One region of the Streptomyces sp. NPDC001536 genome, then DNA from elsewhere that is predicted to be linked to it. Evidence: riboswitches for the same ligand, from Rfam matches in the RefSeq annotation. Region 1 holds a riboswitch; each other region holds the start of a gene.
What was found. A riboswitch is a leader RNA that binds a small molecule or an ion and turns the genes downstream of it on or off. The one in region 1 is predicted to bind S-adenosylmethionine.
Positions count from the first base shown of each region.

Region 1 (5,162 bases):
GCCGCCGCTGCCTCGGGGGCGGTCGTCAGCGGTGTCACCAGGAGCGCGGCGGCCAGTGCGGCCCTGACGAGGAATCCGAGCATGGCCACCATCCCGAGGAACGTAGTGACGCCGGTATTGTCATGGCAGCGTCATCATGGAGGGTGGGGTGGCATTGGTCCAGTCCTGGAGCGCCGCCGGTCGCCGCCCCGGTGGGTTCCGGCCGGTTGGCGTGTGCGCACCCATGCCGCAAGCGCGGCTTACGAGGGCATGATGGCGTCGACCGTGCTCCCCATGAACGGAGGCACACATGGACATCGGAATCGGCCTGCCCAACACGGTGCCCGGCACCGATCCCCAGCCCCTTCTCGACTGGGCCCGGCGGGCGGAAGAGGCCGGATTCAGCACCCTCGGCACCATCGGACGGCTGGTGTACGGCGGTTACGAGGAACTGATCGCCCTCACCGCCGCGGCCGCGGTGACCAGCCGGATACGGCTCACCACCAGTGTGCTGCTGGCGCCGCTCTACACGAACTCCGCGCTGCTCGCGAAGCAGGCCGCCTCGCTGGAGCGGATATCCGGCGGCCGCTTCGTCCTCGGCGTGGGGCTCGGCGGCCGGGACGACGACTACGCGGCCAGTGGCGTGTCCACCAAGGGCAGAGGCCGGCGCCTGGACGAGCAGCTCACCGAGATGAAGCGCGTCTGGGCCGGCGAGGAGTACGGATTCGCCGGGGCGATCGGGCCACGCCCCGGGCGCGAGGGCGGCCCCGAACTCATTCTGGGCGGCTCCACGGAGGCGAGCTTCCGGCGCGTCGCCGAGTTCGCCGACGGCTGGATCATGGGCGGGGGTTCGCCGGACACGTTCGCCCAGGCCGCGGCCGGGGTCGACGCCGCCTGGCAGAAGGCCGGGCGCGCGGGCACGCCGCGCAAGCTGTCGCTGGCCTACTTCGGGCTGGGCCCGGACGCCCGAGCCCAGGCGGACGCCTATCTGCTCGACTACTACGGCTTCCTCGGCGACTTCGCCCAGCAGATCGCGGGCAGCGCCGCGGTGAGCGCGCAGATGGTGAGGTCCTACGTCGACGCGTTCGCGGCCGGCGGCTGCGACGAACTCATCTTCGTCCCCACCGGCTCGGGGCTCGACCAGATCGACCTGCTCGCCGAGGCGGTCGCCTGAGTCAGAGCAGGACGGTCATCCGCACGGACACGTCGTCGCCGGCCGCGATGCTCTGCGGCTTGCGCACGGCGTTCTTGAGCGGCAGCAGATAGCAGCCGTCCTTGGGGAAGAGCGAGGTCGTGAAGGTGGTCGCGCCGATGCGCGCCTCGACGGGGATCACTCCCCAGCCGTAGGTGGCCATCGCGGCCACCTCGCGGATGTCCGCGGACTCCTCGTCCGGTACGGGGAGGAAGTAGTAGGGCGCCGGACCACGCCATTCGACGACGCGGCTGGTGAAGGAGAGCTCCATGCGGTCATTGTCCGCTCTGGAGTTCTCGGTGCAGCCGCCGCGTCCAGGGGTGGTCCCCGCCGAACACGCGCGTGAAGACGGGCAGGAGCCCGGCGAGTCGGGTGTCCCCGGCCGGCGCGTCCCGGTGGTGCCGGGTCAGCCGGCCCACGTGGAAGGCGTTGAGAAGGGTGTGCGGGTGTTCGTGCCCCAGGGCGGCGGTGCGGTCCTCAAGGAGGGTGGTGAACTGGCGCAGCGATTCCCGGGGTTCGCCCTCGGCCTCGGTCCAGCCCGCGATGTTGTGGCGTACGGCGAGGGTGTGCGGATGGGCCGGACCGTTGACCCGGTGCTCGTCGTCGAGGAGGGCGCGGCACTCGGCCAGGGCTCGGGCGCGGGCACCCTGGGCCGCCGTCCAGTAGGCCGTGTTGTGGCGGGTCAGGAGGGTTTCCGAAGCCTGCGGGCCCACAATCCGTTCGGTGTCGTGGTGGAGCTCGGCGTACCGCCGCGCCGCGTCCTGGGCGTCGCCCGTCTCTCCGGTCCAGCGGGCGAGGTCGTCGCGCAGCAGGCGCAGGGCCCGGTGGTCGTGGTCGTCCAGCCGCTCCCGGTACACGTCCAGCAGGTCCTGGGTCTGCTGTCTGGCCTGCGGTGCCCGGCCGCACACGCCCGTCCAGTACGCGACACCGTGCCGTACGACGAGGGTGAACCAGGCGTCGTCCCCGAGCCGGGTGCGGCAGTCCGCCTCCAGCCCGGTGAGCAGCCGTAACGCGGCGGCGGCGTTGCCCGTGGCGCCGATCGTGGACGCGTTCAGATGGCGCTCGCGCAGCAATGCCATGGAGCCCGCCCCCGCCTGGATCGTCGGCCGCGCTCCCAGAGTAGCCAGCGTCGCCGCACCCCAGAAGACGGACGTCCGTACCGGCATCGGTGACCGCCTCGTGGACGCCCTCTTGACGTCGATGCGCGGCCGATCGACACTCCAGATGGGAATCCTAGTGAACAGGTAGGGAAACATGGGGCGCCTTGAGTCGGCAGTGGGCCGAGTGAGCCGTACCTCTCGGCTGTCGCCTCTTCTGACCTCCCGCCGCCACATCGACCTGCAGCGCGTCTGCAGCGCGATCCGCCGGCTCGGCTGAGCCCGCCCGTCCCCGCGCCCCTGCCGCCGCGCACCGGCGCACCCCCCTGTCCTGGCCCGACGTCGCTTCCGCCGCGCGTACGTCCGCGCGCCCACACCCGGGGAGATCCATGTCCGTCACACCGCTCGCTCCTGCCGCGACCGCGCAGTCCACCGCCGCGTTCCGGGGCCGGATCGGCCGGGACGCGCGCAGCGGGCACTACGCCGTGCCGCGCCGCTACCGGCTGCATCTGTCACCCGCCTGTCCCGACGGACTGCGCATCGCCGTCGTCCACGGGCTGCTCGGCCTCGACGACGCCTGTCCCGTGACGTTCCTCGACGCGATCCCCGACTGTCCCGACGGGGGCCACAGCGCGCTGCGCCCGCTCTACGAGGCCAGCGCGCACCGCTACACGGGCGCCGCCGTCGGGCCGGTGCTCAGCGACGACTGGTCGGGCCGCATCGTCAGCACCCATGCCCCGGACATCACGCGCGACCTCGCCCGGCGCTTCGGCGGCGACCGTGCGGCGCTGTACCCGTGCGGCGCGGAGTCGGAGACCGAGGCGGTGGAGCGGCTGTGCGCCCAGGGCATCGAGCAGGCCGCACAGGAGGCGGGCACGGCGGGCACCGACCCGGACGCGCGTGCCGCGGCGCTGGACAAGCTGCTGGAGACGCTGGCCTCGCTGGAGCGCTGGCTCGACGGACGCGAGTATCTGATCCGGGATCAGATCACCGCCGCAGACGTCGAGTTGTGGGTCACGCTGGTCCAACTCGACACCGTGCACCGCCACCACCTGGACGCCTCCGCCGTGCAGCGGATCGCCGCCCACCCCGCCCTGTGGGCGTACGCCCGCCGGCTGGCCGCGCACCCCGCCTTCGGCGCGCACCTCGACCTCGACGGCATCGCCCGTCGCCACCATGCCCACTGCCGCGGCCTGGAGGCCGCCGGTGCGGCCGTGCAGATCCTCGACTGGGCCGCGCACACTGCCCACGTGGTGGACCGGCATTGACATCCGTTCGGGCAGATGTCTTAACTTACGCCCCAGAACGGTCATGAGCGTCAGCGACAAGCCCTGGCTAGCTGACCGGCAACCCTCGCTCCGCGGTGGGGTGCCCCAGGTGACGACCGGACCGACACACATCGGTAAGCGCGAGGGCCCCACGGGCCGGAAGACACGGTGACGGACATGTACGCAGCTGCCAGGACGGCCACCCGCCGCGCCTCGCGCTGCGTACGGCCGTACGCGAACCTTCTCGTCGCCGACCGGGCCGTCGACCTCCTGCGCGTGAACAGCGCACTGTGTACCGCACCGGGCCGAGCCCGCTGTCGGGGCTGACGTCCCCCTCCGCAGCCCCAGCGTTCCCGACGAACACCGCCCGCGCGGTGTGCCGTTGTCCGCCCAGCCCCCGGTTCCCGTGCGTCCCCGTGTGCCACGACCTGCCGTAGCAGAGCCGTCGTAGCCACGTCCCGTGCGCCCGTGTCCGGGGGATCCGATCCCGCCGGAGCCCCTCATGAGCGAACCCCCAGGCACCGCCGTCTCCGTAACGGAGGCGCCGCAGACTTCTGACATCCCGTCAAAGCCACTGACAGCACAGCGAGTTCTGCCGCTGCGGCGGCCCGGACGCTGGATCGCCACCGCCGTCGTCCTGGTCCTCGCGGCCCAGTTCGTGCACGGCCTGGTGTCCAACCCCTTCTACCAGTGGGACCGGTTCGCCTACTGGTTCCTGCGGCCGACGATCCTCGACGGACTGCTCATCACCCTCGAAGTCACCGCCTACAGCGCGGTGCTGGGCCTTCTGGGCGGCATCCTGCTCGCCCTCGCCCGGCTGTCGTCGAGCCCGGTCCTGCGCGCGGTCAGCTGGACCTACATCTGGGCCCTGCGCTCCATACCCCTGATCGTGGTCCTGCTGTTCCTCTACAACTTCAGCGCCCTGTACCAGACGCTCAGCCTGGGCGTCCCCTTCGGACCGGCGTTCTTCACCTTCGACGAGTCACGGCTCGCCACCGACATGGCCGTCGCCGTCATCGGCCTCAGCCTCAACGAGGCTGCCTACGCGGCCGAGGTCGTGCGCGGCGGCATCCTCTCCGTCGACCAGGGCCAACACGAGGCGGCCGCCGCGCTCGGCCTGCCGAAGCGCTACCAGTTCCGCAGGATCGTCTTCCCGCAGGCGCTGCGCTCCATCACCCCGAACTACGTCAACCAGCTCATCGGCCTCATCAAGGCCACCTCGCTGGTCTTCTACGTGTCCCTGCTCGACCTGTTCGGCACCGCGCAGACGATGGGCTCCACCTACCCCGGCGACATCGTGCCGCTGCTGCTGGTCGTCACCGTCTGGTACCTGATCCTCACCAGCGTCGTCTCCGTCATCCAGTTCTATGTCGAGCGGTACTACGCCCGGGGCGCCACCCGCAGCCTGCCGCCGACGCCGTTGCAGAAACTGCGGTCCGGTCTCACCGACCTGCGGGCCCGCATCCGCAGGGAGGCCGCCGTATGACCACCACCGAGACCGTCAAGGCCGCGCCGGCCGCAGTCGAGGTGCACGACGTGCACAAGTGGTACGGCGCCCACCGGGTCCTGGACGGCGTCGACCTGACCGTGCGGCCCGGCGAGGTCACCGTCATCCTCGGCCCGTCC
Region 1 is NZ_JBIAVQ010000006.1:55,595-60,756, reverse strand. Features, by position in the region: gene ACFY0U_RS18120 (glycoside hydrolase family 5 protein) at 1-83, opposite strand, end outside; gene ACFY0U_RS18115 (LLM class flavin-dependent oxidoreductase) at 290-1,153, shown strand; gene ACFY0U_RS18110 (DUF1905 domain-containing protein) at 1,155-1,442, opposite strand; gene ACFY0U_RS18105 (hypothetical protein) at 1,447-2,337, opposite strand; gene ACFY0U_RS18100 (putative leader peptide) at 2,426-2,548, shown strand; gene ACFY0U_RS18095 (glutathione S-transferase C-terminal domain-containing protein) at 2,658-3,536, shown strand; SAM riboswitch class IV at 3,576-3,683, shown strand; gene ACFY0U_RS18090 (amino acid ABC transporter permease) at 4,039-5,022, shown strand; gene ACFY0U_RS18085 (amino acid ABC transporter ATP-binding protein) at 5,019-5,162, shown strand, end outside.

Region 2 (5,162 bases), on a different contig from region 1:
GGAGCGGCCTTATGAGCGCTGTGACCCCCGCTGGAGGCGACATCGCGGCGGGCCGTTCCTGGCCCGAGGTACTGAGCGCCCTGCTCGGCGGGCAGGACCTGAGCTCCGGCGACACGGCGTGGGCCATGGACCGCTTCATGAGCGGCGAGGCCACGGACGCCCAGATCGCGGGGTTCATGGTGGCGCTGCGGGCCAAGGGGGAGACGGTCGAGGAGATCACCGGTCTCGTCGAGGCGATGTACGCGCACGCGCAGCCGCTGGACATCCCCGGACCGGCCGTCGACATCGTCGGCACCGGCGGCGACCGGGCGAAGACGGTCAACATCTCGACGATGTCCGCCATCGTGATCGCGGGCACCGGGGCGAAGGTCGTCAAGCACGGCAACCGGGCCTCGTCCTCGGCGAGCGGCTCCTCCGACGTACTGGAGAAGCTCGGGATCAACCTGGACCTGTCGCCCGCACGGGTGGCCCAGGTGGTGGACGAGGCCGGCATCACCTTCTGTTTCGCGGCCAAGTTCCACCCGTCGATGCGGTTCGTCGGCGGGGTCCGCCGGGACCTCGGGATCCCGACCTCGTTCAATCTGCTCGGCCCGCTGACCAACCCCGCCCGGGTCACCGCCTCGGCGGTCGGCTGCTTCGACACCCGGATGGCGGGGCTCATCGCCGGAGTGCTGGCCGAACGCGGCTCCTCCGCGCTGGTCTTCCGCGGTGACGACGGTCTCGACGAGCTGACGACCACGGCCACCTCACGGGTGTGGATCGTCCGCGACGGCAAGGTGCGCGAGGAGACCTTCGACCCGCGGGACGTCGGTATCGAACTGGTTCCGGTGGAGGCGCTGCGGGGCGCGGACGCCTCGTTCAACGCCGAGGTCGCGCGGCGTCTGCTGGACGGCGAGCGAGGAGCGGTACGGGACGCCGTACTGCTCAACTCGGCTGCCGCGCTGGTGGCGTTGACGCCGACGGAGGCACCGCTCGTGGACCAGATCCGGGCCGGTATGGCGAAGGCGGCCGAGTCGATCGACTCCGCCGCGGCCAAGCGGACGCTGGAGCGCTGGGTGGCGGCCAGCAACGCCTGAGATCCACCGGCTGTCGTCCCGCGATCCGGACACGGGTTGCGGGACGACGATCACATCGCGTACGTTCTTTGACCAGGTCATGAGTGACAGTCATGAGGCCCCGGCCGACTGTCCGGCAACCCTCCGTCCGTGGCGGGGTGCCCCGGGTGAAGACCAGGCCGTAGGCAGCGAGGTCTACGGCAAGCGCGGGCCCCTCTCGAATCCAGGGGTCCTGGTCGTTCGAGGGAGTCTTCCGTGAGCAAGCGAATGCGATAGGGCCGCCGAGCCCCGCCTCCGCGCACCCTTCTTCTCATCTCCGCATGGCCGTCTTCGGCATGCTCTCTCACGGGAGTTCCCCATGTCTGTCTCCACCGCTGCCGCCGTCCAGACCATTTGTGCCCCGCTGCCCGTTCTGGGTCGGGATGTCACCGTCCCGCTCGTCACGGGCGGCGAAGTCACCTACGCGGCCCTCGACTACGCGGCCAGCGCCCCCGCCCTCCAGCGCGTGTGGGACGACGTGGCGGCCTACGCCCCGTACTACGGCAGTGTCCACCGCGGCGCCGGCTACCTCTCCCAGCTGTCGACGGACCTGTTCGAGAACGCCCGGAAGACCGTCCGCGAGTTCCTGGACTGCCGCGCCGACGACCAGCTGATCTTCACCCGCTCGACCACGGACTCCCTGAACCTCCTCGCCGCCGCCCTCCCCGCCGACTGCCAGGTCTTCGTCTTCGAGACCGAGCACCACGCGAGCCTGCTGCCCTGGCAGGACGCCCGGGTCACCTACCTCAACGCCCCGCGCACCCCGGCCCAGGCCGTCGAGACCCTGGAGCGGGCCCTCGCCCAGCGCGACCCCCACGGCCCGGCCCTGGTCTGCGTGACCGGTGCCTCCAACGTCACCGGCGAGCTGTGGCCGGTGCGTGAGCTGGCCGCCGCCGCCCACGCGCACGGCGCCCGGATCGTCCTGGACGCCGCCCAGCTGGCCCCCCACCACCCGGTCTCCGTGCGGGACCTGGACGTCGACTGGATCGCCTTCTCCGGCCACAAGCTCTACGCCCCCTTCGGCTCCGGTGTCCTCGCGGGCCGCGCCGACTGGCTCCGGGCCGCCGACCCCTACCTCGCGGGCGGCGGCGCCAGCCGCAAGGTCACCCGTCGTGAGGACGGCGGCGTGGACGTCGAGTGGCACGAGACCGCGGCCCGCCACGAGGCAGGGTCCCCGAACGTGATCGGCGCCTACTCCATCGCCTCGGCCTGCAAGGCGCTCACCGAGGCCGGCTTCGACACCCTGGTCGCCCGTGAGCAGCACCTGATCGAGAAGGTGAAGGCGGGCCTCGCCGAGGTCCCGGAGGTCCGGATCCTCTCCCTCTTCGGCGACGACGCCCCGCGCGTCGGCGTGATCTCCTTCGTCGTCCAGGGCTGGAACAGCTCCCACTTCGCCGCCGCCCTCTCCGCCGAGTACGGCATCGGGGTGCGCGACGGCCTCTTCTGCGCCCACCCCCTCGTGCGTACCCTCCTCGGCAGCGACCCCCAGACCCAGGGCGAGTGCGGGGCCCCGGAGGCGGCGCCCGGCGAGAAGTCCCTCAACGCGATCCGGGTGAGCTTCGGCGCGGGGACGCCGGACGAGCACGTCGAGCGCTTCGTGACCGCCGTCAAGGAGCTCGTCCAGGACGGTGCGAAGTGGAAGTACCGTACGGAGGACGGCCGTTGCGTCCCGGCTGTCTGACCTGCTGACAGGCCTGCTATACCCTGCCTCCTCGACAGGTTCACGCCGGACGGGGGAGCAGGAAGTGCAGGTGCTGCGCGCGACGGACCCACGCAGGATCGGCCCGTACGAGGTACGGGGCCGGCTCGGCTCGGGCGGCATGGGTGAGGTCTATCTCGCCGAGTCACGGGCGGGGCTGCGCCTCGCGGTGAAGGTCGTGCGCTCCGAGTACGCCCAGGACCGCACCTTCCGCGCCCGGTTCCGGCAGGAGGTGCGGGCCGCGCAGACGGTCGGCGGGACGGGGACGTACACCGCGCGCGTGGTCGACGCCGACCCCGAGGGCGAACGCCCGTGGATGGCGACGGAGTTCGTGGAGGGCCCGAACCTCAGGGACGCGGTGCTGGACGGCGGGGCGCTGCCGGAGCCGGCCGTACGGGTGCTGGCGGCGGCGCTGGGCGAGGCGCTGGGCGCGATCCACGCCAAGGGCATGGTCCACCGGGACCTCAAGCCCTCCAACATCCTGCTCGCCCCTGACGGCCCCCGGGTCATCGACTTCGGGATCGTCCGGGCGCTGGAGGCCACGGCGATGACCCGCACGGGCGCGATCGTCGGCTCGGTCGGCTATGTCTCGCCCGAGCAGATCCGCAACGGCGGCCAGGTCGGCCCGCCCAGCGACGTCTTCGCCCTGGGCGCGGTCCTGGCGTACGCGGCGAGCGGCCGCGAGCCCTTCGGTGAGGGCCAGGACTCGGTGATCCTGCTGCGCGTGCTGACCCGTGACTTCGACCTGATGGGCGTCCCGGACGGGCTGCTGCCGCTGGTGGAGTCCTGTCTGCGGAACGAGCCGGGGGAGCGGCCGACCCCGGAGGCGGTGGTCGCGGCCGTGGGCCATACGGCGGGATCGCTGCGCGAGAGCGTACGACCGGGCTGGTTCCGGTCCGCCTCGCCGGAGTCCGTGGCCGCCCGGGGTGACGAACGGTGGCTTCCGCAGGGGGAGTCGGGGGAGCGGGAGAGCCGGGTCGAGTACGTGGCGCCGGTGACGGTGACGGACACGCCGGTGCCGGGTGTGGTCGTGCCGGAGGTCCCGGCGACGGCCGTGGTCCCCGGTTCCGCGCCCACGCCTTCGCGGCGCCGGCTGTTGCGGGCCGTGGCGGGTGGGGCCGTGGTCGCCGCCGCCGGGGGAGCGGGCGGCTGGTGGTGGCTCGGGAGGCCGGACGCCGATGCCGAGGCCGAGGCGAAGGGCGGGAGCGCGAACAAGCCGGGGGCCGTCGCGCGGAAGGCGGCCGTGAGCTGGACGTACGAGGCCGGTGGCGCGCCGAGCGCGGACGGCGGTCCGTGCGGGGCGCTCTCCGCCGACGGCCGGACGCTGTACGTCGCCCTGGCCGACGGGACCCTGCGGGCTGTGGGCAGCGACGGCTCGGAACGCTGGAAGGTGCCCATCATCGAGGGGGAGGCCTTCGTCACCAGGCCGGTCGTCACCGCCGACGGGATCTTCGTCGCCCTGGTCACCGACACCGTGAGCGCGGACGGGGAACCGGCCGAACCGGGCCGGCTCATCGCGGTGAGCGCCGACGGCGAGCAGATGTGGAAGCGGGATCTGCCCAGTCCGTACTTCCGGCAGCCCGCGGTGCTCGGGGGCGCCGTCGTCGTCGGCTCCGCTGTGCGCGCCTTCGACGGTGAGGGTGTCGTGCAGGCGTACGACAGCCGGGGCGAGGTGCGCTGGGACGCCTCGGTGGGCGGTGCGCCGACCGAGGAGCTCGTCGTGGCCGATGACGTCCTCTACGTGCCCTGCTACGACAACCACCTCTACGGGATCACCGACGAAGGCGCCGCCAAGCCGTTCGACGCCCTGCTGGACGGTGATGCCGGCCGCCCCGCCGTGAGCGGCGACAGAGTGGTCGTGAGCAGCGGGAACCAGGCGAACGAACTGTTCGGGCTGGACCTGGCGGGCCGCCTGAAGTGGAGGGAGCAGGGCATCGCCGGTTCCTACGTCCCGGCGAAGGCGGCCACCTTCGACTTCCTGGGGGTGACCGCCGCGGAGGCGACGCTCCGGGCGATCACGAAGGACGGCGAGGTGGCCTGGACGTACGGCGGAGGCGGGGCCTTCTCGGACCCGGTGCTGGTGGACTCCATCGTCTATGTGCGCACGGACACCGAGATCCACGCCCTCGACATCCGGGGCAAGCGGCTCTGGAAGGCCGAGGTGGGTGCCGATCCGGGCGTCCTGCTGAGCCCCGTCGTCCGCGGCCGCCGTGTCTACGCCGGCACGGCCAAGGGCATCATGGCCCTCGACGTGACCGTCTAGCTGTCCAGCCCGATCGCGAACGCCGCCTCCAGGTCGTGCTGGGAGTACGTGCGGAAGGCGACGTGGGTGTCGGTGCCCTCGACGCCCGGGATCTTGCTGATGCTGC
Region 2 is NZ_JBIAVQ010000005.1:503,298-508,459, reverse strand. Features, by position in the region: gene trpD (anthranilate phosphoribosyltransferase) at 12-1,076, shown strand; SAM riboswitch class IV at 1,152-1,268, shown strand; gene ACFY0U_RS17810 (aminotransferase class V-fold PLP-dependent enzyme) at 1,414-2,775, shown strand; gene ACFY0U_RS17805 (PQQ-binding-like beta-propeller repeat protein) at 2,840-5,056, shown strand; gene ACFY0U_RS17800 (Lrp/AsnC family transcriptional regulator) at 5,053-5,162, opposite strand, start outside.
Region 2: linked by a shared signal. The riboswitch ahead of ACFY0U_RS17810 (aminotransferase class V-fold PLP-dependent enzyme) and the one ahead of ACFY0U_RS18090 (amino acid ABC transporter permease) in region 1 are both predicted to bind S-adenosylmethionine.

Region 3 (5,162 bases), on a different contig from region 1:
GCACCCGCCAGCGGCCGGCGCCCTTGGCGCGCGCGGTCTCCACATAGGCCTGGTCGAGAGCGGTGAGCAGGCTCTTGGCCAGCACCTGGGCGACCTGCGCGCCGGTGGGGATGGCCAGGGTCAGGGCCGGCAGCACCAGTCCTCGCAGCCCGTCGTTGCCGAAGGCCGGGAACCAGTGCAGCCGGAACGAGAACGTCTCGACGAGCAGCAGCCCCACCCAGAACGTCGGGACCGACACCCCGAGCGGGGGCAGCGACAGCAGCAGCTGCCGCAGCCACCGCTGCGAGGTGTACGTCGCCACCACCGCGAGCCCGCCGCCGAGCAGCACCGCCAACAGCAGTGCCGCACCGGTCAGTTGGAGGGTCTGCGGCAGGGCGTCGGTCAGGGTGGCGGTCACCGGGCGGCCCGTGGAGATCGAGTCGCCGAAGTCCCCGCGCACCGCCCGGCCCAGATAGTCGGCGTACTGCGCCAGCACCGGCTTGTCGAAGCCGTACTCGTGCCGCAGCGCGGCCAGCCGGGCCGGGTCGACCTCCCCCGAGTCCATCCCGGCACTGGCCATCGCGGTGACCGGGTCACCGGGCAGGAAGTCCAGCACCACGAACGACACCGTGTACGCCGCCCACAGCACCCCGACCGCCTGGGCCAGGCGTTTGATCACATAGCGGCGCACGCGCTACCCGATCCAGGTGTCGTGCAGCTGGATACGGCTGCCCGAGTCGAAGGCGAGGCCGTGCACCTTCTTGGAGACGCCCAGTTGGGTCTGGAGCTCCACCACCGGCACGTTGTACGCGTTCCGCACGATCAGCTTCTGCGCGTCGTCCACCAGTTGCCGGCGCTTCGCGGTGTCCGCGGTCGCGGCCTGTCCGGACAGTGCCGTGTCCAGCGAACTGGCGGGCAGACGGTAGACGTTGGCCAGCTCGCTGGAGAAGGAGCTGCGCAGGATGTCGGGGTCGGCGCGGGTCACGTTGCCCCACACCAGGTCGAAGTCACCGCCCTGGAGCGTGGTGGCGAACTGGCTGACCTGTCCCTGCTTGAGCGCCACGTCGATCCCTACGGCCTTCAGCTGCTGCTGGATCAGCTCCAGCGCGGGCTGGTTGGTGGCCGCGTTGGGGAACCAGCTGATGGCCAGGCTCAGCCTCTTGCCGTCCTTGGTGCGGATGCCGTCGCCGCCTGCCTTCCAACCGGCCTCGTCCAGGAGCGACTTGGCCTTGGCCGCGTCGAAGGCGAGGTCAGCGGAGAGGTCGGTGTAGTCGGGCGTGGTGTGCGCCAGGACGCTGGTCGCCGGCTTGGTGCCGGTCGGGAACACGGTGTCGGCGATCTGCTTGCGGTCGACGGCGGTGAGGATCGCCTGACGCACCTTCACGTCCTTGAGGACGGGCCGCGAGTTGTTGACACCCAGCCCGAACACCACGCCGGGGTTGGCCCGCCGCAGCAGGGTGACCTGACCGCCCTTGAGCGCCGCCTCGTTGGCCTTGCCGACGCTGCTGATCGCGTCCACCTGCCCGGACTGGAGGCTTCCGGCGCGCACCCCCGGCTCGGGCACCACCTTGAACACCAGCTTGTCCAGGTAGGCCTCGCCCTTCTTGGACCACAGCGAGGAGCCCCAGTCGTACCCGGTGCGCCTGTCCAGGGTGATCGACTGGTTCTGCACGTACTGCTTCAGCACGAACGGCCCGGACCCGACCACACCGTCGCTGCACTTCTGCTGCGGGGTCTTCTTCACGCTCGCCGACGACTCGATGCCCAGCGTGTGGGTCGAAGTCGCCTGGAGGAACTGCGCGTTGGGCTCCTTGAAGGTCACCTTGACGGTGAGCGGGTCCACCGCGGTGGTGCTCTTGACGCTGCTCAGATAGCCCTGGGCGAGGGTGCCCAACGCGCCGAGCTTGGGCACCGCGTCGAAGTTGTCCTTGACCACCTGAGCGGTCAGCTCGGAGCCGTCGCTGAAGGTGACACCCGAGCGCAGATGGAACGTGAACTCCGTCGCGTCGGCGTTGATGTCCCAGCTCTTGGCCAGCCACGGCACGATCTTGCCGGTCTCGGGATCCTGGTCGGTCAGGGAGTCCACGGTCTGGCGCACCGAGTAGATGCTCTCGTTGCTGCCGACCTGCTGCGGGTCCACGCAGCCGGCGTCGGAACCCACCGCGAAGGTCAGAGTGCCGCCGGACCGGGGCTCGCCGCTTCCGCCGCCGGAGCCGTCGGTGCCGGAGCCGCAGGCGGCCAGCAGAACACTGGTGGTAAGGAGGGCGGTCAGCGGCGCCCATCGGGAGGTTCTGACATCCGGAAGTGCTGTCACGGCGGGGTTTCTCCTACTCGTGTCACCAGGCAAGGGGGTGCCGTACCGGGCACGGCCGTGCATGGGTGTGCGGCCCCGGCCGGCGTGACGCCGGTGGCGGGGGAGCGCTGTGCAGACGGGGACAGGCGGGCGACACCGAGCGAGCCGGTGGCCAGGGAACGTCACGGGGAAGGCGGGCCGGCGACGGAGGTCAGCCGGCCGCGGTCGGGCTCGTCAGGCCTGACAGAGGCAGCTGGTCGAGCGCTTCAGATCGATGTGGCGTCGACGCGCGAGGCGGGAGAACACCGTGGCGACGGCGAAGGAGGCGCTGAGTTCACCACCGTGCCGCATACCGGTCCTCCCCGTCTCCGGCCCCGGTCACGGGGCCACGCGCTTGCGGGAATCCTCGGTGATCCCGCCGGGCTTTCACCTGGAGCACCCCACCGCGCGGGAGGGTTGCCGGTCAGCGAGCCAGGGCTTGACGCTGACACTCAATGCCGATCGTGATCGTACGGAGCGGTCTTGTCGTACGTCAATGCCGCAATCAGCTCAGCGGTGCGAGCGTGAAGTGCCGTACCTGAAGCGGTGCGACGAGGTACTCGTCCTCCCCCGGCAGCACCACGGGCTGGTCACGCCAGTGCTCGCCGGCGTACTCGACCAGGTCCTGCTCGCCGCGCCAGCGACTGACGTACAGCAGCGAATGGGGTGGCGCGACGAGGACTTCGTGGTCCACCAGCCCGGGGTAGCGGCCGGGAAACTCGCGTACCGCGGAGACGATCATGTCGTGGAACGCGTCGAAACGTTCAGGACGGACGCGCGCCTCACTCACCCTGATAATCACGGTCGCCAGGGTGTCACAGAAGCGCCCGCACCTGACGGTGTCCGGCTTCTCCACGAGTCCAGACGTGCGTCAGACGGCGCGGGTTCTCGCGGTTCCAGGTGTCGTGGTCCAGAACGGCGACGGTGTCCGACAGCCGCCACCGCGAGGAACCCCAAGAGGCTTCGGGCACGTTCACCAGGCCGTCGAGAAGCGCGACGGCCGGGGCCGTGAGCGCGCCTATGGGCCATGGCTGCCATGTCGCGACGGTGTCGGTGAGGGCGTGCGACTCGATCAGATGCAGGAGGGACGGTGCGATGGCGAGGTAGGGGCTGGAGCCGTCGACGTCGGTGCCCACACTGCCGTCGGTGTGGATCAGGTCCCGGCACGGCTTCGACACCCGCTCGCCGGTCCATTCGAAGTACCAGCCGCCCTGTCCGGGGTCCTGCCACGCGCGCGTCGTCATGCCGCGGTGGTCGTACACCCACTCCCGGACGGACTCGTACCGCTCCCCGTCCACGACCCGGCTACGGCGTACCTCGTACCGCAGGCCCGCGAACTTCTGCTCGAATCCCTCGCATCGGATGAGGAGATCCATCGGGGCGGGTACGAGTCGCCCCGCGTGATCGTGCACTTGCCAGAACTCCATCGGCGACCCGAACCGGACGGGGTCCTCACGTCGGCCTGCCCGACGCAGGAATCCCTGTGCGCGGGGCGAGAGTTCGGACGGGTCTTCCAGGATGTGCATCCTCGACTTCATCTCCGAAGCTTCATTTCCGAAACCTCATTTCCGAGGAAGGGACGGCTGTCGGGTGAGGAGGAGGTCAGTTGAAGGCATCGGTCATGCAGTCCCTGTGGCAGTCCGCGGCCTCGAAGCGCCGGCGTAGGGCCGCAGCCGCCTCTTCGTGGTCCACCGAGACGTATCCGTAGTGCAGAGACGCCACCCGGTGCACGTCCCCGACGGTGACGATGGCCGGTTCGCCCGGGGTGGCCCGGCGGCGGGCTTCGGCGATCGCCATGTCCGCGGAGCGCAGCAGGTTCCTGGAGCGGTCCCGGGTCGCCGCCGAGTGGGCCCGCTTCGCCGAGAGAGGGCGCAGCACCCGGCCCCGCCAGAGGGAGCCGGCGGCGACGAGAACGAGACCGAGTGCTACGAAGAGGACTCCGCCGGGGTGGTAAGGCATGTGGTCAGTCTTCCCCACATCACGCGCGGTCGGTCGGGCGCCGGGTCTTTCGGACGCGTCAGGAGATGGCCCGGAGCGCGCTGTGGTGTCCGCGTCGGTGGCGGAGTCGCTCGACGGCCGCGGCTGTCTCGTCGTCCGCGGGGAGAAGCACGGTCAACTGCTGGTCGTCCGCGGGGAGTTCGAGTGTCTCCCGAAGCAGTCGAAGCTCGCGTCCGACCGGGTGGTTGAGCCGCAGGACTCCGCGTGGCGGGACGACGTGCCGGTTCAGGCGGCGGGTCAGGTCGGGGCCGGCCAGCGGCGCGAGGTGCGCGGTGAACCACTCGGAGCTCTCCATGGTGGGGGCGAGCCACAGGTCGAAGGCCTGCTCGTCGGCGATGGCGTCCCAGTCGGCGAAGAACGTGCGGGCGCGGGGATCGGTGAAGACATAGCGGGTGAGGTTCGGGGCTTCGGTGTCGAGCAGTCCGCTGCCGTCCGTCACCGACGCGTACGCGGCGGTGTGGGCGAGGAGGTCGCCGAGCCGGTTGGTCACCACGGCGATGCCCGGTTCGAGGAGGCCGAGCGTCTGCCGGACGGCGTCGCGCACCTGCCGGGGCGGGGGTGCCGGCCGGGTGTGAGCGGTGCACTCCCCGCCGGTGATCTTCGTGAGATAGCGCAGGTGGGAGCGCTCGGAAGGGGAGAGGCTGAGGGCGTCGGCGAGCGCGTTCACCACCGCCACCGAGGGATTGCGGTCACGGCCCTGCTCGATGCGGGTCAGGTATTCGACGCTGATGCCGGCCCGCGCCGCGAGATCCGTGCGGCGCAGCCCCGGTGAGCGGCGCCGGCCCCGATCCGGCAGCCCGAGCGTCTCCGGCTGGATGCTGTCCCGCTTGCTCCGGATGAAGTCCCCCAACGG
Region 3 is NZ_JBIAVQ010000010.1:241,800-246,961, reverse strand. Features, by position in the region: gene ACFY0U_RS27210 (ABC transporter permease) at 1-670, opposite strand, end outside; gene ACFY0U_RS27205 (ABC transporter substrate-binding protein) at 674-2,293, opposite strand; SAM riboswitch class IV at 2,658-2,771, opposite strand; gene ACFY0U_RS27200 (antibiotic biosynthesis monooxygenase) at 2,817-3,113, opposite strand; gene ACFY0U_RS27195 (hypothetical protein) at 3,127-3,723, opposite strand; gene ACFY0U_RS27190 (hypothetical protein) at 3,914-4,270, opposite strand; gene ACFY0U_RS27185 (helix-turn-helix domain-containing protein) at 4,329-5,162, opposite strand, start outside.
Region 3: linked by a shared signal. The riboswitch ahead of ACFY0U_RS27205 (ABC transporter substrate-binding protein) and the one ahead of ACFY0U_RS18090 (amino acid ABC transporter permease) in region 1 are both predicted to bind S-adenosylmethionine.

Region 4 (5,162 bases), on a different contig from region 1:
ATCCGGGTCAGACCTCACCCCCCACGGATTGGGGGCGTGCGCCGGAACGCGTCGACCGCGGCTGAATGTATCTGTCCAACTGCCGTCTGCAACAGGTCAATCGGACGAGAATTCTGGACGCGAAGGGTCCGGAATGTAGTGAGAATTCGCCCGAATTCTGGGCAAGTCGGGCTCCACAAAAGGAACAAAGCTCACAAAAGAACCGCACACTTTGGCTACTTCTCGTCGCATCCGGAGCGAGAACTCATATGCGGGTGGCATGGGGAGTGGAGCAGGTTCCCCAACTGTACCGCGCTCAACCATAGAGAATTGCCCCCTCCGCTTCTCTCACGGAGGGGGCAATTCGATGAACTCTTGGTAATCGGCCTTACCGAGGGTAACGACCGGGCCCGGTCAGCCTCCGGCGACGGCCGGAATGATGGAGACGCCGGCCCCGTCCGGAGTGGCCGTCTCCAGGCCCTGCTCGAAGCGGACGTCGTCGTCGTTGACGTACACGTTGACGAAGCGGCGCAGCTTGCCCTGGTCGTCGAGGACGCGGGCGGCGATACCGGTGTGGTTCTTCTCCAGGTCGGCGATGACCTCGGAGAGGGTCGCGCCCTCGGCGGCGACCTCGGCCTGCCCGCCCGTGTAGGTGCGCAGGATGGTGGGGATGCGGACGTTGACGCTCACGGTTGAACCTCCGGTCGGGGTTGCGGGGGCCTAGACGAGGCCGGCCTCGCGGAACGAGTCAAGGGTGGGGCGGATGGTCGCGGTGAGTCCCGTACCCGCCACCGCGTCCAGGGTCTTCAGTCCGTCGCCGGTGTTCAGCACAACGGTCGTCAGCGTCGGGTCCAGCAGGCCCTTCTCGATCAGCTTCCTGGTGACACCGACCGTCACACCGCCCGCGGTCTCCGCGAAGATGCCCTCGGTCCGCGCGAGCAGCTTGATCGCGTCGACGACCTGCTCGTCGTTGACGTCCTCCACCGCACCGCCGGTACGGCGCGCGATGTCCAGGACGTACGGCCCGTCCGCCGGGTTGCCGATGGCGAGGGACTTGGCGATGGTGTTCGGCTTCTGCGGCCGCACCACGTCGTGGCCCGCCTTGTAGGCGACGGACACCGGCGAGCAGCCCTCGGCCTGGGCACCGAAGATCTTGTACGGCTTGTCCTCGACGAGCCCGAGCCTGATCAGCTCCTGGAGCCCCTTGTCGATCTTGGTGAGCTGCGAACCGGAGGCAATGGGCACGACCAGCTGGTCGGGAAGCTGCCAGCCGAGCTGCTCGCAGATCTCGTACGCCAGGGTCTTGGAGCCCTCGGCGTAGTAGGGCCGCAGGTTGACGTTGACGAAGCCCCAGCCCTCGCCGGCCGGGTCGCCGATCAGCTCGGAGCAGAAGCGGTTCACGTCGTCGTAGTTGCCCTCGATGCCGACGAGCTCGCCGCCGTAGATCGCGGCCATGACGACCTTGCCCTGCTCCAGGTCGTGCGGGATGAACACGCAGGACCGGAAGCCGGCGCGGGCGGCGGCGGCGCCGACGGCACCGGCCAGGTTGCCCGTGGAGGAGCAGGACAGCGTGGTGAAGCCGAAGGCGCGCGCGGCCTCCAGGGCCTGGGCGACGACACGGTCCTTGAAGGAGTGCGTCGGGTTACCGGAGTCGTCCTTCACATACAAACCGCCGGTGACACCGAGCTCGCGGGCCAGGTTGTCGGCCTTCACGAGCTGGGTCCAGCCCGGGTTGATGTTGGGCTTGTCGGCCACGTCCGCGGGGACGGGCAGCAGCGGCGCGTAGCGCCAGATGTTCGCGGGTCCCGCCTCGATCTGCTTGCGGAGCTCCTCGGTGTCGTAGGCCGAGAAGTCATAGGCGATCTCGAGCGGGCCGAAACACTCCTCGCACGCGAAGACCGGGCCGAGGGGTACGCGGTGACCGCACTCGCGGCAGCTGAGCGCCGCGGCCGGGCCGAGGTCTACGGTGGTTTCGGTGGTGCTTGCAACTGTCTGCGCAGCCATGAGAGGCGAGGCCCTTTCTCCTCATCTTCCTCACGACGCATCTCGCCGTGAGACGGATTTGGCACCTTCCCGAGTCGGGAGCCTCGCGTGAACGAGAAACCGACTGGAGGGTTGCCGGGGCTTCATCGGGCCGTATCCCTCTGCCCCTCTGGATGAGCGGTATGAAGTTGTGTGAACGGCGGGCCACCCTGGACATGCGATGGTCATCCGCGTTGTTCAAGACTGTAACCGACGACCAGGACAGTTGAGATAGTCGTCCGAACCGCGAGATGGATCACATTGCGTGATCGCATACTCGCCGAGAGAACGCAGAGGAGCCGCGCACTGTGCTGAACGAAGTCGAGCGCTGGCTGACCACCCGCTCCTGGTCGCTGACCGATCGCCCGCTCCACCAGCTCCTGGCCGCCAAGCAGCGCACAAAACAGTCGGTCAGTGTCGTGCTGCCCGCGCTCAACGAGGAGGAGACGGTCGGTGACATCGTCTCCGTGATCCGTCACGACCTCATGCAACAGGTCCCCCTCGTCGACGAGATAGTCGTCGTCGACTCGGGCTCGACCGACCGTACGTCGGAGGTGGCCGCCGCGGCCGGGGCCACGGTCGTCCACCGGGACGACATCCTCCCCCGTCTGCCTGCCGTGCCCGGCAAGGGCGAGGTGCTGTGGCGCTCGCTGCTGGTGACCAGCGGCGACATCGTCTGCTTCATCGACGCCGACCTGAAGGAGTTCTCCTCGGACTTCGTCTCCGGGATCGTGGGCCCTCTGCTCACCGACCCCGGCGTCGACCTCGTCAAGGGCATGTACGACCGCCCCCTGGGCGGTGCGGCAGGTCAGGGCGGCCGGGTGACCGAGCTGATGGCCCGCCCGCTGCTGAACATGCACTGGCCCCAGCTGGCCGGCTTCGTCCAGCCGCTGGGCGGCGAGTACGCGGCCCGCCGCTCCCTGCTGGAACAGCTGCCGTTCCCGGTCGGCTACGGCGTGGAGCTCGGCATGCTGATCGACGCGCTGCACCTGGTGGGCCTGGACGCGCTGGCCCAGGTGGACGTGGGTGTCCGCAAACACCGCCACCAGGACGGACAGGCCCTGGGCCGGATGTCCGCCGCGATCTACCGCACGGCCCAGCTGCGGCTGGCCCGCGGCCATCTCATCCGCCCCTCCCTCACCCAGTTCGAGCGGGGCGCGGACGGCTTCGAGCCGCGGACGTACTCCGTGGACACCGAGGAACGGCCGCCGATGGTGGAGATCGTGGAGTACGCGTCCCGGAAGGTCGCCTGAGGAAGGCCGTATTACGGCGTCCACAAGCCCGTATACGGCGAACCGTACGTTTGAGCGTTTACGGGTCGGGCTAGGTTGAGGGCTATGGCTTCCACGCAGGCTGCCCAGGGTGCCCGGGTACTCGTCGCGTCCAACCGCGGCCCGATCTCGTACGAGGTCCAGGAGGACGGCTCGCTGTCCGCGAAACGCGGGGGCGGCGGGCTGGTCTCCGGCCTCTCCGCGATCGGGTCGGACGCGGACGCGCTGTGGGTGTGCTCGGCACTGTCCGACGGCGACCGCGAGGCGGTGCGGCGCGGGGAGGGAGAGTCCGGGGTACGGATGCTCGACATCCCCTCCGACGTGCACGCGGACGCGTACAACGGCATCGCGAACTCGGTCCTGTGGTTCGTCCACCACATGCTCTACCAGACCCCGCTGGAGCCGGTCTTCGACGCGGAGTTCCGGCGCCAGTGGGCGTCGTACGAGACATACAACCGCGCCTTCGCCGAGGCGCTCGCGCAGGAGGCGGGGCAGGGCGCGGCCGTGGTGGTGCAGGACTACCACCTGACGCTGGTGCCGGGGATGCTGCGCGAGCTGCGCCCGGACCTGCGGATCGGCCACTTCTCTCATACGCCGTGGGCGCCGCCGGAGTACTTCCGGATGCTGCCGGACGACGTGGCCGAGCAGGTGCTGCGGGGCATGCTGGGCGCGGACCGGCTGGGGTTCCTGACGCGGCGGTGGGCGTCGGCGTTCGAGGCGTGCGCGGCGGAGATCGTCGGTGGCCTCGGGGACACCCGGGTCGGTGTGCACGGGCTCGGGGCCGACGCGGACTTCCTGCGGAAGCGGTCGCACGAGGCGGACGTGGACGAGCGGATGGCCGCGCTGAAGGCGGAGATCGGCGAGGGCCGCAAGACCGTCGTCCGGGTCGACCGGACCGAGCTGTCGAAGAACATCGTGCGCGGGCTGCTGGCCTACCGGCAGCTGCTCGACGACCACCCCGAGTGGCGGGAGCGGGTCGTGCATGTGGCGTTCGCCTACCCGTCGCGGCAGGACCTCGCGGTGTACCGGGAGTACACGGCGGAGGTGCAGCGGCTGGCGGAGGAGATCAACGAGCAGTACGGGACGCCGGGTTGGAAGCCGGTGGTCCTGCATGTGAAGGACGACTTCGCCCGCTCGCTGGCCGCGTACCGGCTGGCCGACGTGGCGCTGGTGAACCCGATCCGGGACGGCATGAACCTGGTCGCCAAGGAGGTGCCGGTCGTGTCGGACGAAGGATGCGTGTTGGTGCTGTCGCGGGAGGCGGGGGCGTACGAGGAGCTGGGCGAGGACGCGATCGTGGTGAACCCGTACGACGTGGTCGGCACGGCGGAAGCCCTGCACGAGGCGCTGACCCTGCCGGTGGGGGAACGGGCCGAACGGACGAAACGCCTGGCCGCCGCGGCGACCGCGTTGCCGCCGGCCCAGTGGTTCCTGGACCAGCTGCACGCGCTGGACGACGCTCAGCCCAGCTGAGCGGCCAGCGCCCGCAGCAGCCGTACGACCCCCTCGGGACCGTCGACGACGAGATCCGCGCGTTCCGCCAGCTCGGGAACCTCCTCGCTGCCGGCGCTGCACACCAGCAGGCCGGGGACGCCGTCGGAGCGGAGCTTGTCGACGGCGGAGTAGGCGGGGAGGTCGCCCAGGTCGTCACCGGCGTACAGGACGGCCTCGGCGCCCAGCTCACGGACGTGGTCCGTCAGAGCCACGCCCTTGTCCATGCCGGGCGGCCGCAGTTCCAGCACCAGACGGCCGGGTTCGACGATGAGGCCGTGGCGGGTGGCGAGGTCGGTGAGGGGTTCGCGCAGGGCCTCGAAGGCGGCCTGGGGGTCTACGGCGCGACGGGTGTGGACGGCGACGGCGCGGCCCTTCTCCTCGACCCACGTGCCCTGC
Region 4 is NZ_JBIAVQ010000004.1:396,193-401,354, forward strand. Features, by position in the region: gene ACFY0U_RS14685 (MoaD/ThiS family protein) at 394-669, opposite strand; gene thrC (threonine synthase) at 700-1,983, opposite strand; SAM riboswitch class I at 2,002-2,142, opposite strand; gene ACFY0U_RS14695 (glucosyl-3-phosphoglycerate synthase) at 2,310-3,254, shown strand; gene ACFY0U_RS14700 (trehalose-6-phosphate synthase) at 3,339-4,745, shown strand; gene otsB (trehalose-phosphatase) at 4,733-5,162, opposite strand, start outside.
Region 4: linked by a shared signal. The riboswitch ahead of thrC (threonine synthase) and the one ahead of ACFY0U_RS18090 (amino acid ABC transporter permease) in region 1 are both predicted to bind S-adenosylmethionine.